Regions from separate parts of the Corynebacterium aquilae DSM 44791 genome, predicted to be linked through region 1. Evidence: predicted binding sites of a transcription regulator. Region 1 holds the regulator's gene; the other holds the start of a gene.
The links. Region 1 encodes LexA, which represses DNA repair genes until DNA is damaged. Its sites were predicted from a motif close to CGAACANNTGTTCG; they were not measured.
Positions count from the first base shown of each region.

Region 2: a site for LexA is predicted at 5,239-5,252, ahead of CAQU_RS02310 (error-prone DNA polymerase). Genes of this name have one in related genera too.

Region 1 covers NZ_CP009245.1:1,699,158-1,706,583, forward strand. Annotated here, with positions in the region: gene hrpA (ATP-dependent RNA helicase HrpA) at 1-1,278, shown strand, start outside; gene nrdR (transcriptional regulator NrdR) at 1,328-1,789, opposite strand; gene CAQU_RS07190 (hypothetical protein) at 2,036-2,329, opposite strand; gene lexA (transcriptional repressor LexA) at 2,842-3,522, shown strand; gene CAQU_RS07200 (DeoR/GlpR family DNA-binding transcription regulator) at 3,935-4,723, shown strand; gene ptsP (phosphoenolpyruvate--protein phosphotransferase) at 4,845-6,536, opposite strand; gene CAQU_RS07210 (DeoR/GlpR family DNA-binding transcription regulator) at 6,767-7,426, shown strand, end outside.
Region 2 covers NZ_CP009245.1:522,339-529,764, reverse strand. Annotated here, with positions in the region: gene CAQU_RS02320 (PH domain-containing protein) at 1-1,205, opposite strand, end outside; gene CAQU_RS02315 (PH domain-containing protein) at 1,202-1,666, opposite strand; gene CAQU_RS02310 (error-prone DNA polymerase) at 1,962-5,216, opposite strand; gene CAQU_RS02305 (MetQ/NlpA family ABC transporter substrate-binding protein) at 5,664-6,557, shown strand; gene CAQU_RS02300 (methionine ABC transporter ATP-binding protein) at 6,748-7,426, shown strand, end outside.

The DNA of each region.
Region 1 (7,426 bases):
GGCGTGACAATCCGCATCCCCGTACCACTGCTCGGAAGCGTCGACGCCCAAACCTTCGAATGGCTCGTCCCAGGCCTACGCGAAGAACTCATCACCGAACTCATCCGCACCCTCCCCAAGGCGCTGCGGCGCACCGTCGTACCCGCCCCCGCCTACGCTGCCCGCGTCCTGCCCATGCTCGTCGCCTACCACGGCAGCGTCACCAAACAACTCGCAGAAGCCCTCCACCGCATCGGCGGGCGCGGAATCGCCGCCACCGACTTCAACCCCGACCAACTACCCGACCACCTGCGCCCCTCCTACGCAGCCATCGACAAACGCGGCAAAATCATCGACCGCGACCGCAACCTAAAAGCCCTCAAAGAACGCAACGCCAAACACATTTCCTCCTCCGTCAAGAAAGTCGGCGCAGCCGCATATCACGACGAAGCCCCGGAATGGACCGCCCAAACTCTCGGCACCATCCCCGAAGAAATCACCAGCACCGTCGACGGCCAAGCCGTCACCACCTACCCGGCACTCGTCGCCACCCCAGGCGGCGTAGCAGTGGAAGCAAAACCCACCAAAGCAGCGGCCGATGCCAGCCACCTCACCGCCACGATCACGCTGCTTCTGCGTTCCATCACGGTCAACACCCAACGCATGGTCAATGGCCTCCCCTTGACACAACGGGTTGCGGTGGAAAACTACCCCCACGGTGGCGCCCAGGGACTCGTCGACGATGCACGCGTCGCCGCGATTCGCGACAGCCTCATCGCGCATGGCGGACCAGTCCGCTCCCCGGAAGAATTCGCCACCCTACAGCAAGCAGTCAGCAAAGATGTCCCCTCCAGGGTTCGCCAAATGGTCGTCGCACTAGCCCCCGCGCTGGTCACCTACGCGCACGTCGCCGACGAACTTTCAGCCTGGAGCGGGCCCGCCATCGACGACATGACCAAACAACTGTCCGTGCTGCTCCCCCCGCACGCGCTCTCACTTCACGGAGCAGCGCGCCTCCGGCATCTCCCCCGCTATCTCGAAGCGATGAAGATTCGTCTCGAAGACATGGATCGCGATCCCGACCGCGACGAAGATCTGTCCATGACCATCGAAAATGTGCAACAGCTCCTAGAACAAAAACTGGCACAGCTCGGACCGGGCGCTGAAAAAACAGCAGCAGTCAAAGACATCATCTTCATGATCGAAGAATTGCGCGTGAGCCTGTTTGCACAACGACTCGGCACCGCAGGAACCGTCAGCGCCCGCCGCATCGAAAAAGCAATCGCAAAATTGGGATAACAGACAAAAACAAGGTGCCCGCCGACAAATCGGCCGGGCACCTTGATTCTTACTTCAGCGAAGACTTCGCATGCCGTCGCATCATGCGAATTTCCTTTTCGAAGTCTTCTGCACTATCAAAACTGCGGTAGACAGACGCAAATCGCAGATAAGCCACCTCATCAAGCTCCCGCAGCGGATCCAAAATAGCCAAACCGATATCGTTGGCGTTGACCTGCGAGGTGCCCTTCAAACGCACAGTTTCCTCCACCTCTTGAGCAAGCCGTTTCAAAGCGTCATCGCTGACGTTTCGCCCCTGGCACGCCCGCCGCACACCCAAAATAACCTTGTCGCGCGAAAAAGGTTCCGTCACGCCATTTCGTTTCACCACCAACAACATCGCCTTTTCCACCGTGGTGAATCGACCGCCACATTCGGGGCACTCCCGGCGTCGCCGAATAGCAGACCCACTGTCCACCACACGGGAGTCGATCACACTGGAGCTGTGATTGGCACAAAAAGGGCAATACATGAGGATCAATCCTTGTTCAGGTCGAGCAAGCTCTACTGGTGGGCGATGCGCCTCTAAACCTTAGTCGCTTCACTTGTTGTCCCTAAAGGGAGCAGGCACACACAAAAAATGCCCGCAAAAACCAGCTACGCCGTGGCTTTCTGAGACCTTCCACTCGTGCGGTAAAAGTGCACGGAGATAGGCCACACAAAGCCACGACGCGGTGCATCTCTGCGGGATGTATATGACAGCGCCCAGCCAGAACCCTTACTTGGCAATACTGGTCAGGGAAGTCTCATGCCCCATAGGCATCATTTGTGGGGAATCGTCGGGCGCCGGCCCCAGGATGAGGAAAGCAAGCCCCATCACCATTCCGAAGGTTCCGCCGAGCAAGATGCTCGAGAATCGACGAGAATCTGCGCCGTTATCCCGCGCTGGCTCGCGGTAGTGCACAGTCACGGTGCGAACACCAGATGAAACCCTGGCGGAAGGCAACCGACCCGGTTCGAACACAGCAGTGCTAGTGGAGGGCATAGCGTTGTTGATGGTGCGAGCAGTCATGATGGCAGTCCTTTTCTTCCGGCAAACACGCCAGAGGGTATGTCTGTTTCGGGGTGTCGTTTTTAGTGATGTGAAGCTTAAACCCGGGCTCGAAGCCTTGCAGATAAATTTAGCACCTGTGTTCGAGTTCCGCTTACATGTTCGATTTTTACCATAGCTCATCCGTTCGAACAAGTCTGAACAAAAACGACCATTCCACTAGCCACTCCCCCGCACAATCAGCTATGCTTACTGCAATAACGCGAAGCATTCGCGGTCGCCACATACAGCCATGTTCGAACGATTAGTAAAAACTCGCATCTTTTCGAACACGTTCGAACCCTAAGGTTCTTTTCGGCCCACCATTTTTGGATGCCACGCCCGATCGAGCCGAATTGCTTCCAGGGATATGCCCCTTAGAACAACCCCCCGGTTTTTCGGCACGCCCTCCAGATGCCACCCGAAACCTTAGCTATGATGGCTCACGACACCCTTAGTACGAATATTCGAATATTCAAGCAACCTGGACTCAGATGAATAACAAAACCCCCGACAAGTCCTCCCTGTCCGATCGCCAACGGCGCATCCTTGAGGTCATCCACGATGCCGTACTGCTGCGCGGATATCCGCCCAGCATTCGCGAGATCGGCGACGCGACAGGCCTGCAATCCACTTCTTCCGTCGCCTATCAGCTACGCGAGTTGGAAAAGAAGGGCTTCCTCAAGCGCGACGCCAATAAGCCAAGGGCCGTTAACGTGAAGAACCTTCCGGCGGAGAAGCAAAAGCCGGGACGTAAAACGGTTAAGGCGCCGGAGGTTTCCGAGGGGGAGGCTGCCAGCCAGCCTGCCTACATTCCGGTGGTTGGTCGTATTGCTGCAGGCAATCCGATTCTTGCCGAACAGCATGTGGAGGAATACTTCCCCATGCCCGTCGAGATTGTTGGCGATGGTGAGCTTTACATGCTGCAGGTCGTCGGCGAATCAATGCAGGATGCCGGCATCCTTGACGGTGACTGGGTGATCGTCAAGTCGCAAAAGGTTGCCCAACAGGGCGATTTTGTGGCGGCGATGATCGACGGAGAGGCTACCGTCAAGGAGTTCCACAAAGATTCGACTGGGGTGTGGCTACTCCCCCACAACACGCAATTCGATCCGATTCCGGCCAACGAGGCCGAGATCCTGGGGCGCGTTGTATCTGTGATGCGCAAGCTTTAGGGTGGCGTTTAGCATTCTTCTACCCCTTCCGACCTGGGTTTCGGAAGGGGTTTTTCGTGTGGCATCTCTTGGGAGCGCCATGTGGTTTTTAAAGACCGCACCAAACAAAAAATACACCCCCACATAGGGGTAGTTCTGCTGGTCTAGCTTATTTGAATCATCGCGGACGAAAGACACAGAATCAGAAACAATACAAGGGTTTATCAGCAGTTATAGGTGGACATCCCTCCTGTTTCATTCCGTATCTGTTGGATTATGTGGCGATAATCCCAGTCAGATCACACCCGACTGGCCCCAAAAAATCGGGCATTCATGACAAACTAGAGAGTGGATTCGGGCACATGCACAGATTCTCAGGTGCACCGATGTTTTGATTTTTTGTCCTCATGTTTATTTCACCGCTAGGAGCACCATGTACGCAGAGGAACGCCGTCGCCAGATCGCTTCCCTGACCGCTGTTGAAGGGCGCGTCAATGTCACGGAGCTCGCCGCCCGGTTTAATGTCACGGCTGAAACGATTCGTCGCGATTTGGCGATTTTGGATCAAGAGGGCACGGTGCACCGAGTGCATGGCGGTGCAGTAGCGAGCCAGAATTTCCAGACGACTGAGTTCACTGTGGATGCTCGTAGTAAGTCGGCATCGACAGCGAAAAATGCGATCGCCCACGCCGCGCTACGTTATTTGCCGCAGGCCCATGGCGGCCTGTTCCTTGATGCGGGCACCACGTTGTCGACTTTTGCAGACTTGTTATCTCAAAATTCTCAGGCCCGCCATTGGTCGATTGTGACCAACTGCCTTCCCATCGCATTGAACTTGGCTTCTGCTGGCCTCGATGAGGTCCAGTTGCTGGGTGGCAGTGTTCGTGCCATTACTCAAGCCGTGGTTGGTGATACCGCTTTGCGCACGCTGGCGTTGATGCGGGCTGATGTGGCTTTTATTGGCACCAATGCCTTGACTCTGGATCACGGCCTGTCTACTGCGGATTCGCAGGAAGCCGCAGTGAAGCGGGCAATGATTATCAACGCCCGTAAAGTTGTCGTGTTGTGCGATGCGTCCAAGATGGGCTGCGATTACTTGGTGAGCTTTGCCACGTTGGACGATATCGATGTTGTGATCACTGACAAGGGTGCCCCGTCGACGTTCGTTGATGCGTTGCGTGAGCGGGGCATTGAGGTTGTGATCGCTGAGCCTGGCGAGTAGTTTTCATCGCCTTCGGCGGGGTGTTGCTTTCGCGGTATGAGAGCAACACCCCTTTGTTATGGCGATAGCGGTGTGGCCCCTCGAAACTTATCGAGGGGCCACACCGCTATTTTGTCGGGGGTTAGCCCTTGATGACTGCGCGCACAGCTTCGCGTGCGGCGATAGCACCCTCGGCGTCCAGGGCTGCCTCAGCGGCCTTCTGGCAGGTCTCCAGGGTGACGTCTGCCAGCTGTGCACCTACGCCGGCAATGGCGGTGGAGGCGGCGGACAGGGAGTTCACACCCAGGCCGGTGAGAACGCAAGCCAACAGCGGGTCAGCGGCGGCTTCGCCACACACGCCGACGGCGGTGTCAAAGCGCTTGCCTTCGTCGCAGGTGTGCTTGATCAGTCGCAGCACGGCGGGCTGCCACGGGTCGGTCAGGTAAGCCAGCTGCGGGGACATGCGGTCGGCTGCCATGGTGTACTGGGTGAGATCGTTGGTACCGATGGAGACGAACTCCAGGTACGGCATGATCTTGTCTGCCATCAGTGCGGCAGCGGGAACCTCGATCATCGCACCCGGGGTCAGGCCACGCTCCTTGCACAGTTCAGAGAACCAGCGTGCTTCGCGGGTGGTGGCAACCATGGGGGCCATCACCCAGGTGGGAGCATTGTCGTCGCGACCGAGTTCCTGGGCAGCCTGTGCGATAGCGTCAAGCTGTCGGGTCAGCAGCGGCTCGTTGGCGCGTGCAACGCGCAGACCGCGCACGCCCAAAGCGGGGTTCATCTCGTCAGCCATGGTGGCGAAGGCGACGGGCTTGTCGGATCCGGCATCCAGGGAGCGAACGACAACCTTGGACTCGGGGAAACGCTCCAGCACCTTCTTGTATACGTTTGCCTGCTCATCGACCGAGGGTTCGGTGGTGGCGGACAGGAAGCACATTTCGGTGCGGAACAGACCGATGCCTTCCGCCTGGGTGGCGGCTGCAACGCGGGCGGCATTGCCGTCTTGCACGTTCGCGAGGAGTTGGACGCGGTGGCCGTCCTTGGTTTGTGCGGGGCCACGCCACTGGGCGACGCGCTCTGCGAACTCCTTGTATTCGGCAACCATGGCCTCAGCCTGGGCGGGGTCTGCGCCGGTGGTGATGGTTCCCAGGGAGCCATCGACGAGAACCTTTTCGCCGGCGGAGATGTTCTTCAGCTTCTCCCCAACCGCAACGATGCAAGGCACGTTGAGTTGACGGGCGATGATCGCGGTGTGCGAAGTCGGGCCACCAAGTTCAGTGACCAGGGCAACGAAGAGGCTGGTGTCTAGGGCAGCGGTATCTGCCGGGGAAAGATCGTCTGCGAACAGGACGACCGGACCGTCCACCTGGGGCAAGCCTGGTTCTTCTTCGCCACGCAGCTCTGCGATGGTGCGGTCGCGAATATCGCGCAGGTCAGTGACGCGCTCGGCCATCACACCACCCGCAGCCTCAAACATGGAGATGAATTTGGTGGTCGCGGCGACTACCGCGTAGTCAGCGGGGTGGCCGGAGGTGATGTTCTTCTTGACAGCCTTGCGCCATCCGCGGTCGCGGACCATGCCGGCTGTTGCCGACAGAACTTCCTTGGCAGCACCTTCGGCCTTGCTGGAGCGCTCGTCGAGACGAGCGGCAACAGCATCGGCGGCTGCAAGGAAGCGGTTGTGTTCTTCTTCGCGCTGATCCTCGGCAACAACTGGGCCTGCGGAGGGGAGCTCAGGGCGGGGGCGGATCCAAACAGCGTCGGCAAAGGCAATGCCGGGCACAACTGCAGTGCCCTTGATGACGGTATCGGAGGTCACATCGTTCATGGGTGCGTTCCTGTCCTCACTTTGTGGGTTTCTTCCAACATACCACCTTTCAGACAGGGCCGATCGGCAACAACCGGACACTAAATGTTGGATTTCCCACAGGTTTTTGTGGGATTTCGCTACATTTTTCACACATTCTGTGCTTAAATGTGGCTAAACCCTCTCATGCGACCGGGTTTAGCCACATGGCAAACATGTGGCGCTAGCACACCACAGACATGGAGGTGACAATGCTCACAGTAAGGGAGCGGCGGTCCACAATCGCTGATCACATTCAAAAGGTCGGCCACGGCAGCGTGGCCCACCTCGCTGAGCGATACCAAGTAACCCCCGAAACAATCCGCAGAGACCTAAGCTACCTGGAAAAACAGGGCCTAGTCTCCCGGGTTCACGGCGGCGCAGTTTCCCACACCGCCAACGCGGAACAGGAAACCTCCTACTGGCACAACGAGCACTCACACTCCGACGAGAAACTCGCCATCGCCCAAGCAGCTGTCACTCTGCTCCCCGCAGACAATGCATCAATCCTTATCGATGCAGGAACCACCACCGCAGCTTTCGCCGAAGCACTTCTCGCCGCGCACAACTCCCAACGCTGGACTGTGGTCACCAACTCCCTGCCCGCCGGCGCCACCCTTGCCAGCGGCGGCATGTCGGGAGTCAACCTCATCGGCGGCACCATCAAGGCCTACACCCAAGCCGTCGTCGGGGAACAAGCCTCCGAGGCAATCAGCAACCTACGGGCCGACTACTGCTTCATCGGCACCAACGGCATTTCCTCCGGGCACGGACTATCCACCCCAGACCCCGCCGAAGCCAGCGTTAAACGCGCCATGGTGCGTAACTCCAACACCTGCGTTCTTTTGTGCGATTCCTCCAAATTCGACGAG
Region 2 (7,426 bases), 1.2 Mb from region 1:
CTGCCGCGCCGCACGGCGCGGTAGCGCCAGGAGGCGTTGAGCACCCGCAGGGAAAAAGAGGCCAAACCGATGGCTAGGGGAATCAATGCCGCCAGGCCCACGCCGATATTGCCGGCGAACACCGCAAAGGCCACGGCAATCCAGGTGCCCACGCTGAGCAGGGCGGCGCCGAAGCTGCGCATGATGGGAATTTCCGGCACCACGATGCTGCCCGCGCCGACCGGCTCGAGGGAGTCTTCCGGCACCCACCCCAGGTCAGCGGGGCGCAGCGGCTGGTCGGAGTGCCCTTCTGGAGGGTGTGGGTCGGTGCCGTGCACGATGCCCATGATTTCGTCGCGCAAGGCCAGCGCGTCTTTTTTGCCCAAAAACTCGATCGCCAAGGCGGAGTTGCGGCCGCCGGCGGTTTCCACCCGCACCGCCGCCAAACCCAGCAGGCGGGGCCAAAAATCCTCCACCACGTCAACGGCCTGAATGCGCGAGTAGCGGGCGGTGCGCAAGTTTTTGGCGATCACCCCGTTGCGCAGGCTCAACTCCTGCCCATCGAGTTTGTAGCCATAGGCCCGCCACCACAGGCCCGACAGGAGCCACACCGCCACGGAAAACACCACCAAGGCGATGACCGCGTACAGGGCATCCATCAACGCCGCATGGGTGTCATCACCGGCCAGGCGGCGCAGCAGGTCAGCCGCGTTTTGCAGAAAGTTCACGGAGACCACCAGGAAAAAGCCCAACAGCGCCGACCAGAACTTCACCAACGGCGTCATCCGGTGCACGCGCCGAAACTCCGCATCGTGTGCGGCAGCGGCAGCACCCGGCACAGCGCTTAGGCCTGTCAGCTCTGTAGCCTCTGTCGGCCCTGTCGGCTCTGTCGGCCCTGTCGGCTCTACCGTGTCCATCCCCGCTGCTGGCAGCACCTCTTCCGCCTGCCCCGCGGCTATTGACTGGCGCTCCTCGTGGGGTGTTTCGGCGGGTTCACCAAGCTCAGCAGCGGCAGCGGAGTCGGCCGCTTCCAGCGTGCGCTCATCGGGCCAGCCTCCCGGAGAAGTACTAGACGGCTCGGCCGCGGCATGCCGGCCGAACCCACCTGCGACAGGGGCTTGCGGCTGCGGGGCGGAAAAATTGCGCTCGGCCGGGGTGGTATCGGGATGTTGTTGGCCTGTGGCGAGCGGATCTGTCGAGTCCTCGTGACGCCTGTGCCGGCTCATAGGCCACTCATCCTCTCGCGGGCTTTCATCGCCAACCGGTCGCGCAGCGCATCCGCCTGCGCTGCTTCCAGTCCAGGAATGGTGGAATCACTGGTGGCCGAGGCGGTGTGCAGCTCCACTGTTTTCAGGCCGAAGGCCCGCAGCACCGGGCCGGCGCTGACGTCGACGAACTGGATCCGCCCGTAGGGCACCACGGTGAAGGTGTGCCACAGTTTGCCCTTGGTGATCAGCAATTCGTCTTCTTCCTCAAACCAGGCGGTGTTTTTCACCTGGCGGGGAATCAGCCACAGCTGCCACACCACCAGGGCCACAAACCCGGCTGCGATCAACTGCACCCACCACGTCGTGAAGCTCTGGTCGGAAAAGACCATCACGGCCACCCCGATTGCCGCCAGGACAAGCAGCCACCCCACTGTGTTGATGTAGCGCACAAACGTCAGCTTCGGGCTCACCGGCACCATGTCCCCCGGGCCGCGGTGGCACACCGGCGGCTGCTGAAGCGGCTGGGCCGCAGGTGGGGTGGTAGCCGCCGGCACAGCCTGCGGTGGGCCCGCGGGGGTGGTTCCGGCCGGCGCAGCCGCTGGTGGCACGGGCGGATCTAGCCGGGCGGACTGATCGGCCTGGTTGCCGTGATTGTCCTGGTCGGGGTGTTCGGCAGGGGTGCGCTGTTCCATGGCTACCGAGCATAAAGGACACCTAAGACCTGCGACAGGGCTTTTGGGGGAAAGCCCTCCCCCCACCACAGGGACTAAAGGTTTAGCGGAAATCGCGGGAGCCGGTCGAAAGCCACTGCCCCACCGGCAGCGGTTCCAGCTTGTCGGCGGTGATGGTGACCGCCCCGCTGGCGTTACGCACCACCCCGCGAATGATGAGGGCTTTCGCGGTGCGGGCCAGCACTTTGTAGTGCTCCCACAGCCCTGGGGTGACAACCACGTTCATCAGCCCGGTTTCGTCTTCCACTCCAAAAAAGATGGTGCCTTGGGCGGTCTGGGGGCGTTGGCGGTGGGTGACGATCCCGGCGATACGCACCCGGGTGCCATCCGCAACTGCCGGCAGGTCGGCGGCGGCCAGGATGCCCGCGTCCTGCAATCGTTCGCGCAGCAACTCCATCGGCTGCTGTGTGGGGCTGACCCCGGTGCTGGAGATGTCGGTGGCTAGCAGTTCGAAGGCGTTCATCCCGGGGAGACTGGGCGCCTCAATGGCGCGCAAACCGGGCAGCATGGTGTCTTTTTCCGTGGCGGCAACACCGGACTCCCACAGCGCTTGGCGGCGGCTGAGGTTGAGGCTGTCGAATGCGCCCGCCCGCGACAGGGCTTCCAGCTGGGCGACGTTGAGGTCCGCCCGGCGCGCCACGTCTGCCACGGAGACAAAGGGGGCCTGTGCGCGGGCCGCGACGATTCTTTCTGCGGCTTTTTCGCCTAGGCCTTTGACGAGGTCGAAGCCTAATCGGATGGCCCCGTTGGGGCTGTCGGCGCTGGTGTCGGAGGTTGCGATATCGATGGGCAGGATGGTGACTGCGTGGCGGCGGGCGTCCGCGATGAGGGATTGGGGGGAGTAGAAGCCCATGGGTTGGGCGCGGAGCAGGCCGGCGCAGAATTCTGCCGGGTAGTAGTACTTCAGCCAGGCGGAGAAGTACACCAGGGAGGCGAAGGATTGGGAGTGCGATTCCGGGAATCCGTAGGCGGCGAAGGCCACCATTTTTGTCCATAGCAAATCTGCGGTGTCCCCGGTGATGCCTTGGGTGCTTTCTAGCCCTTGGTAGAAGCGTTTTTTCAGGCGGGCCATTTTTTCTGGGGAGCGTTTCGACCCCATGGCGCGCCGCAGGCTGTCGGCTTCGGCGCCGGAAAACCCGGCGGCGTCTTTGGCGATTTGCATGAGCTGTTCTTGGAATAGGGGGATGCCCAGGGTTTTTTCCAGGGCCGGCTCGAGGCAGGGGTGGTCGTAGGTGACTTCTTCGAGGCCGTTGCGGCGCCGGATGTAGGGGTGCACGCTGCCGCCTTGGATGGGGCCGGGCCGGATGAGGGCGACTTCGACGACCAGGTCGAAAAAGACTCGTGGTTTTAGTCGTGGGAGGGTGGCCATTTGGGCGCGGGATTCCACTTGAAAGACTCCGACTGCGTCGGCGCGGGAGAGCATGTCGTAGACCTTGGGGTCGGCGCAGTCGAGTTCCCAAAGGTTGATGTGGTCCCCGCGGTGCTGGGCGATCAGGTCGAGGGTGTGGTGGAGTGCTTCCAGCATGCCCAGGCCTAGCAGGTCGAATTTGACCAGGCCCGCCCAGGCGCAGTCGTCTTTGTCCCATTGCACGACTGAGCGGTCTTTTTTGCGGGCCCATTCGCAGGGCACGACCTCGGCGATGGGGCGGTCGCAGATCACCATGCCGCCGGAATGGATTCCTAGATGGCGGGGGTGGTTGAGGAATTGTTCTGCCAGCTCTTCGACGCGGTGGGGTGGTTCGGCCCGCCCGGCGCTGAAGGCGTCGCAGGCGCCTTGCGGGTAGCCCAGTGCGCGTGCCGCGTCGCGTATCGCGCCTTTTCGGCGGTAGGTCATCACGTTGGCGACTTGGGCGGCGTTGTCGCGCCCGTAGCGGCGGTAGGCGTATTGGATGACTTCTTCGCGGCGGCCTGATTCGATGTCGATATCGATGTCGGGTGGGCCGTCGCGGTCTGGGGAGAGGAAACGCTCAAACAGCAATCCGTTGCTGATGGGTTCTACGTTGGTGATTCCTAAGGAGAAGCACACGGCGGAGTTCGCCGCGGAGCCGCGCCCCTGGCACAAGATGTTGTTGTCCCGGCAAAAGTCGACCAGGTCGCACACGATGAGGAAGTATCCCGGAAATGCCAGCTGCCGGATGATGCGTAGTTCGTGTTGGACTTGGGTGTGGGCGGCGGCGCGAATATCCGCGGTGCGGCTGGCGTAGCGGGCAGTCATCCTTTCCAAGGTGAGTTTTTCCAGCCAGGAGTACTCGTCGAAGCCTTCGGGGGTGTTAAAGGGTGGCAGCTGGGGGGCGACTAGTTCTAGCTCGAATGCGCACTGTGCGGCTAATTCGACGGTTGTGGCGATCGCGTCGATGCAGTCCGGGTGTCGGGCGGCAAGCGTTGCCCCGTCGACTAGCCAGGTGGCCCCCATGGGGTGCAGCTGCCCGTGGGCTTGCTCCAGGCTTTCGCGGCGCGCGAGGGAATTTTTCGCCGCCGCCAGGTGGGTGTGTTCTTTTAGGGCGGCTTGGGGGCGGCCGCTTAAGAACATCCGCAGCCCCCATTGGTGTGCTTGACGGCGCAACTGGAGGTGGAGGTCCGCGTCTTCGGGGAGCATGCGGGCGGGAAGTTGTACTACCACGGCGTCCTTGCCGAACGCTTCCACCAGGGCGGCGATGCCGCTGTGCTGCCCGGCGCGCGCAATCGCGCTGTCTTGTTCGGCGCTGAGTTTGATGTCTGCGGCCACCGGGCCTAACCATTGTTCGCAGGCCACGGCGAATACTGTGTTGTGGCAGCGGGCGGCAATCTCATCCAAGGGTGGGTAGCGGGTCACGCCTTTTTCCCCGCCGGCCATGTGGGCGTCGGTGATGATGTGGCTGAGCGCCCGGTAGCCTTCCACCCCGCGGCATAGCAGGGTCAGGGTGGCCGAACCTAGCGTTAGTTCGACGCCGTAGACGGTGTTCACGCCGAACTCTGCGGCGGCTTCCGCGGTGCGGGCCGCCCCATAGAACCCGTCGATATCGATCAGGGCGATTGCCTCCAGCCCAAGTATGGACGCTTGTTCGATAAATTCTTCCGGGCTGGAGGCGCCCTTCATGAAGCAGTAGGAGGAATAGGCGTGTAGTTCCGCAAACCGGGGGCCGCGCGCATCCGCGCCACCACTTGCTCGTTTGTGCGTAGAAGATGTGGTTTTATCACCTTTGCCCAGGTGTTCTATCGGAACGAGGGGGCCGATATTCTTACCCGAGAGCAGGTCGTTAATCTCCCGCCAGCTCACGCCGCGCCCATTAATCCCCAAGGGCCGCTGCTCAAAGTCCATGCCTCACACCCTAACAGCGATTCGCACACATAATCGAATCTCTCTCAAGCCCCCGCCCCACCCGCGACACTGTCCCAGTTGCCCAAAAACTCCCCCACCCAAAACCCGGCAAGCCCCCATCATCCCAGCCCCCGCACAGGCGCGTGTGCATGCATGAAAACTTCCGCGTCAAAGCGTGGAGATAAGGCGCTTTTCGCCCCACTGTGACAGGGGTCAAAAAGGGCCTGCACGCTGCGCAAAACATGGTGTAAATACGACCTACTAGACGAAGCGGTTTAGACAGAGCTGTACACAATCGCTGCGCGGTGCTAGAGTTCCCACCGAACTAGAAAGCTCTGTCTACTTTTGTCGGCAGGCGGCAGGCAATCACAATCAGCAGCCCACCCCGACATCCCAATAGCCAGCAGCAAACAACACCCCAATTAATCACCGAAGGACACTGACATCATGAACCTCCGCAAGTTTGGCTCCCTGGCCCTGGCCGGCGCCCTTTCTTTCTCCCTCGTCGCCTGCTCTAACGACTCCGGCTCCAGCGACGCTTCCGGCTCCGACCAGAAGCTGTCTTTGAAGGTCGGCACCACCGAGGCCGGCTCCAAGGCATGGGACGTTATCGAAGACGAAGCCAAAAAGAACGGCCTCGACCTCGACGTCGTCGATTTCTCCGACTACACCACCCCCAACAAGGCCCTGGCCGAAGGCACCATCGACGCCAACGCTTTCCAGCACCTGAAGTTCCTCGCCGGCTACAACGTGGGCGAAAACCAGCACCTGGTGCCGGTGGCCTCCACCTACATTGTGCCGCTGTCGCTGTTCTGGAAGGGCCACGACAACATTGATGGCATCGAGGGCGAAACCGTCGCCATCCCGAACGACCCCTCCAACCAGGGTCGCGCCATTAACGTGCTCGTCGGCGCCGGCCTGCTGACCCTGAAGGAAGAAGGCCTGATCACCCCGACCCCCGCCGACATCGACGAGGCGAAGTCCAAGGTGAAGGTCAACCCGCTGGCCGCCGAGCAAACCCCCGTCGCCTACGGCGAAGGCAAGCCCGCCATCATTAACAACAACTTCCTCGGCCGCGCCGGCATCCAGGCCAGCTCCGCCGCCTACAAGGACGACCCGAACTCCGAGGCCGCCGAGCCCTACATCAACGTCATCGCCGCCCGCGAAGACGACGCCAACTCCGAGGCGCTGAAGAAGTTCATCGAGATCTACCAGACCCCCGAGGTCGAAAAGGCACAGGCTGAGGACACCGACGGCACCTCCGTACCGGTCCGCCGCCCCGCCTCCGAGCTGCAGGCCATCCTCGACAAGCTCGAGGCCGCCGAAAAAGACGGCAAGTAACCACCCCACCCCGGCTTAAGGCTGCACGCCCCCAAAAAGTCGGGGTAAGCACAGTCTTTTCGCGAAAGCTTCCGCGCGCCCGCCGCCGGCTGAGCAGCACCCCACCCAACTGGTGAGGAAACGCTCCCGCCGACGGCCGGGCGCGCGCTGCTGCACCCAACCACCACCAGTAAAAACGGAAGAGTTCCCCGTGGCCACACCCACCAACTCCCCCAGCGCGAGCACCACCCACGGTGGCACCCGCGTCGAATTCAAAAACCTCACCAAGGTCTTCGACAACGGCGGCCACCGCACCGAGGCACTCAAAGGCATCAACCTCACCGTTGAACCCGGCGAAGTCATCGGCATCATCGGCTACTCCGGCGCCGGTAAATCCACGCTCGTGCGCATGATCAACGGGCTGGACACCCCCACCAGCGGCGAGCTGTACGTCGGCGAGCACAACGTCGTCGGCATGCCCGAAAAACAGCTACGCACGCTGCGCCGCGGCATCGGCATGATTTTCCAGCAGTTCAACCTGCTGTCCTCCCGCACCGCCGCCGGCAACGTCGCCTACCCGCTGAAACTGGCGGGCATGCCCAAAGCACAGCGCGACAAGCGAGTAGCGGAACTGCTGGAATTCGTGGGCCTGGGCGACAAGGGCAACAACTACCCGGAGCAACTATCCGGCGGCCAAAAACAGCGCGTCGGCATCGCCCGCGCACTGGCCACCAACCCCGCCCTGCTACTCGCCGACGAGGCGACCTCCGCGCTGGACCCGGACACCACCCACGAAGTCCTCAAGCTGCTGCGCAAAGTCAACAAGGAACTCGGCATCACCATCGTGGTCATCACCCACGAAATGGACGTGGTGCGCTCCATCGCCGACA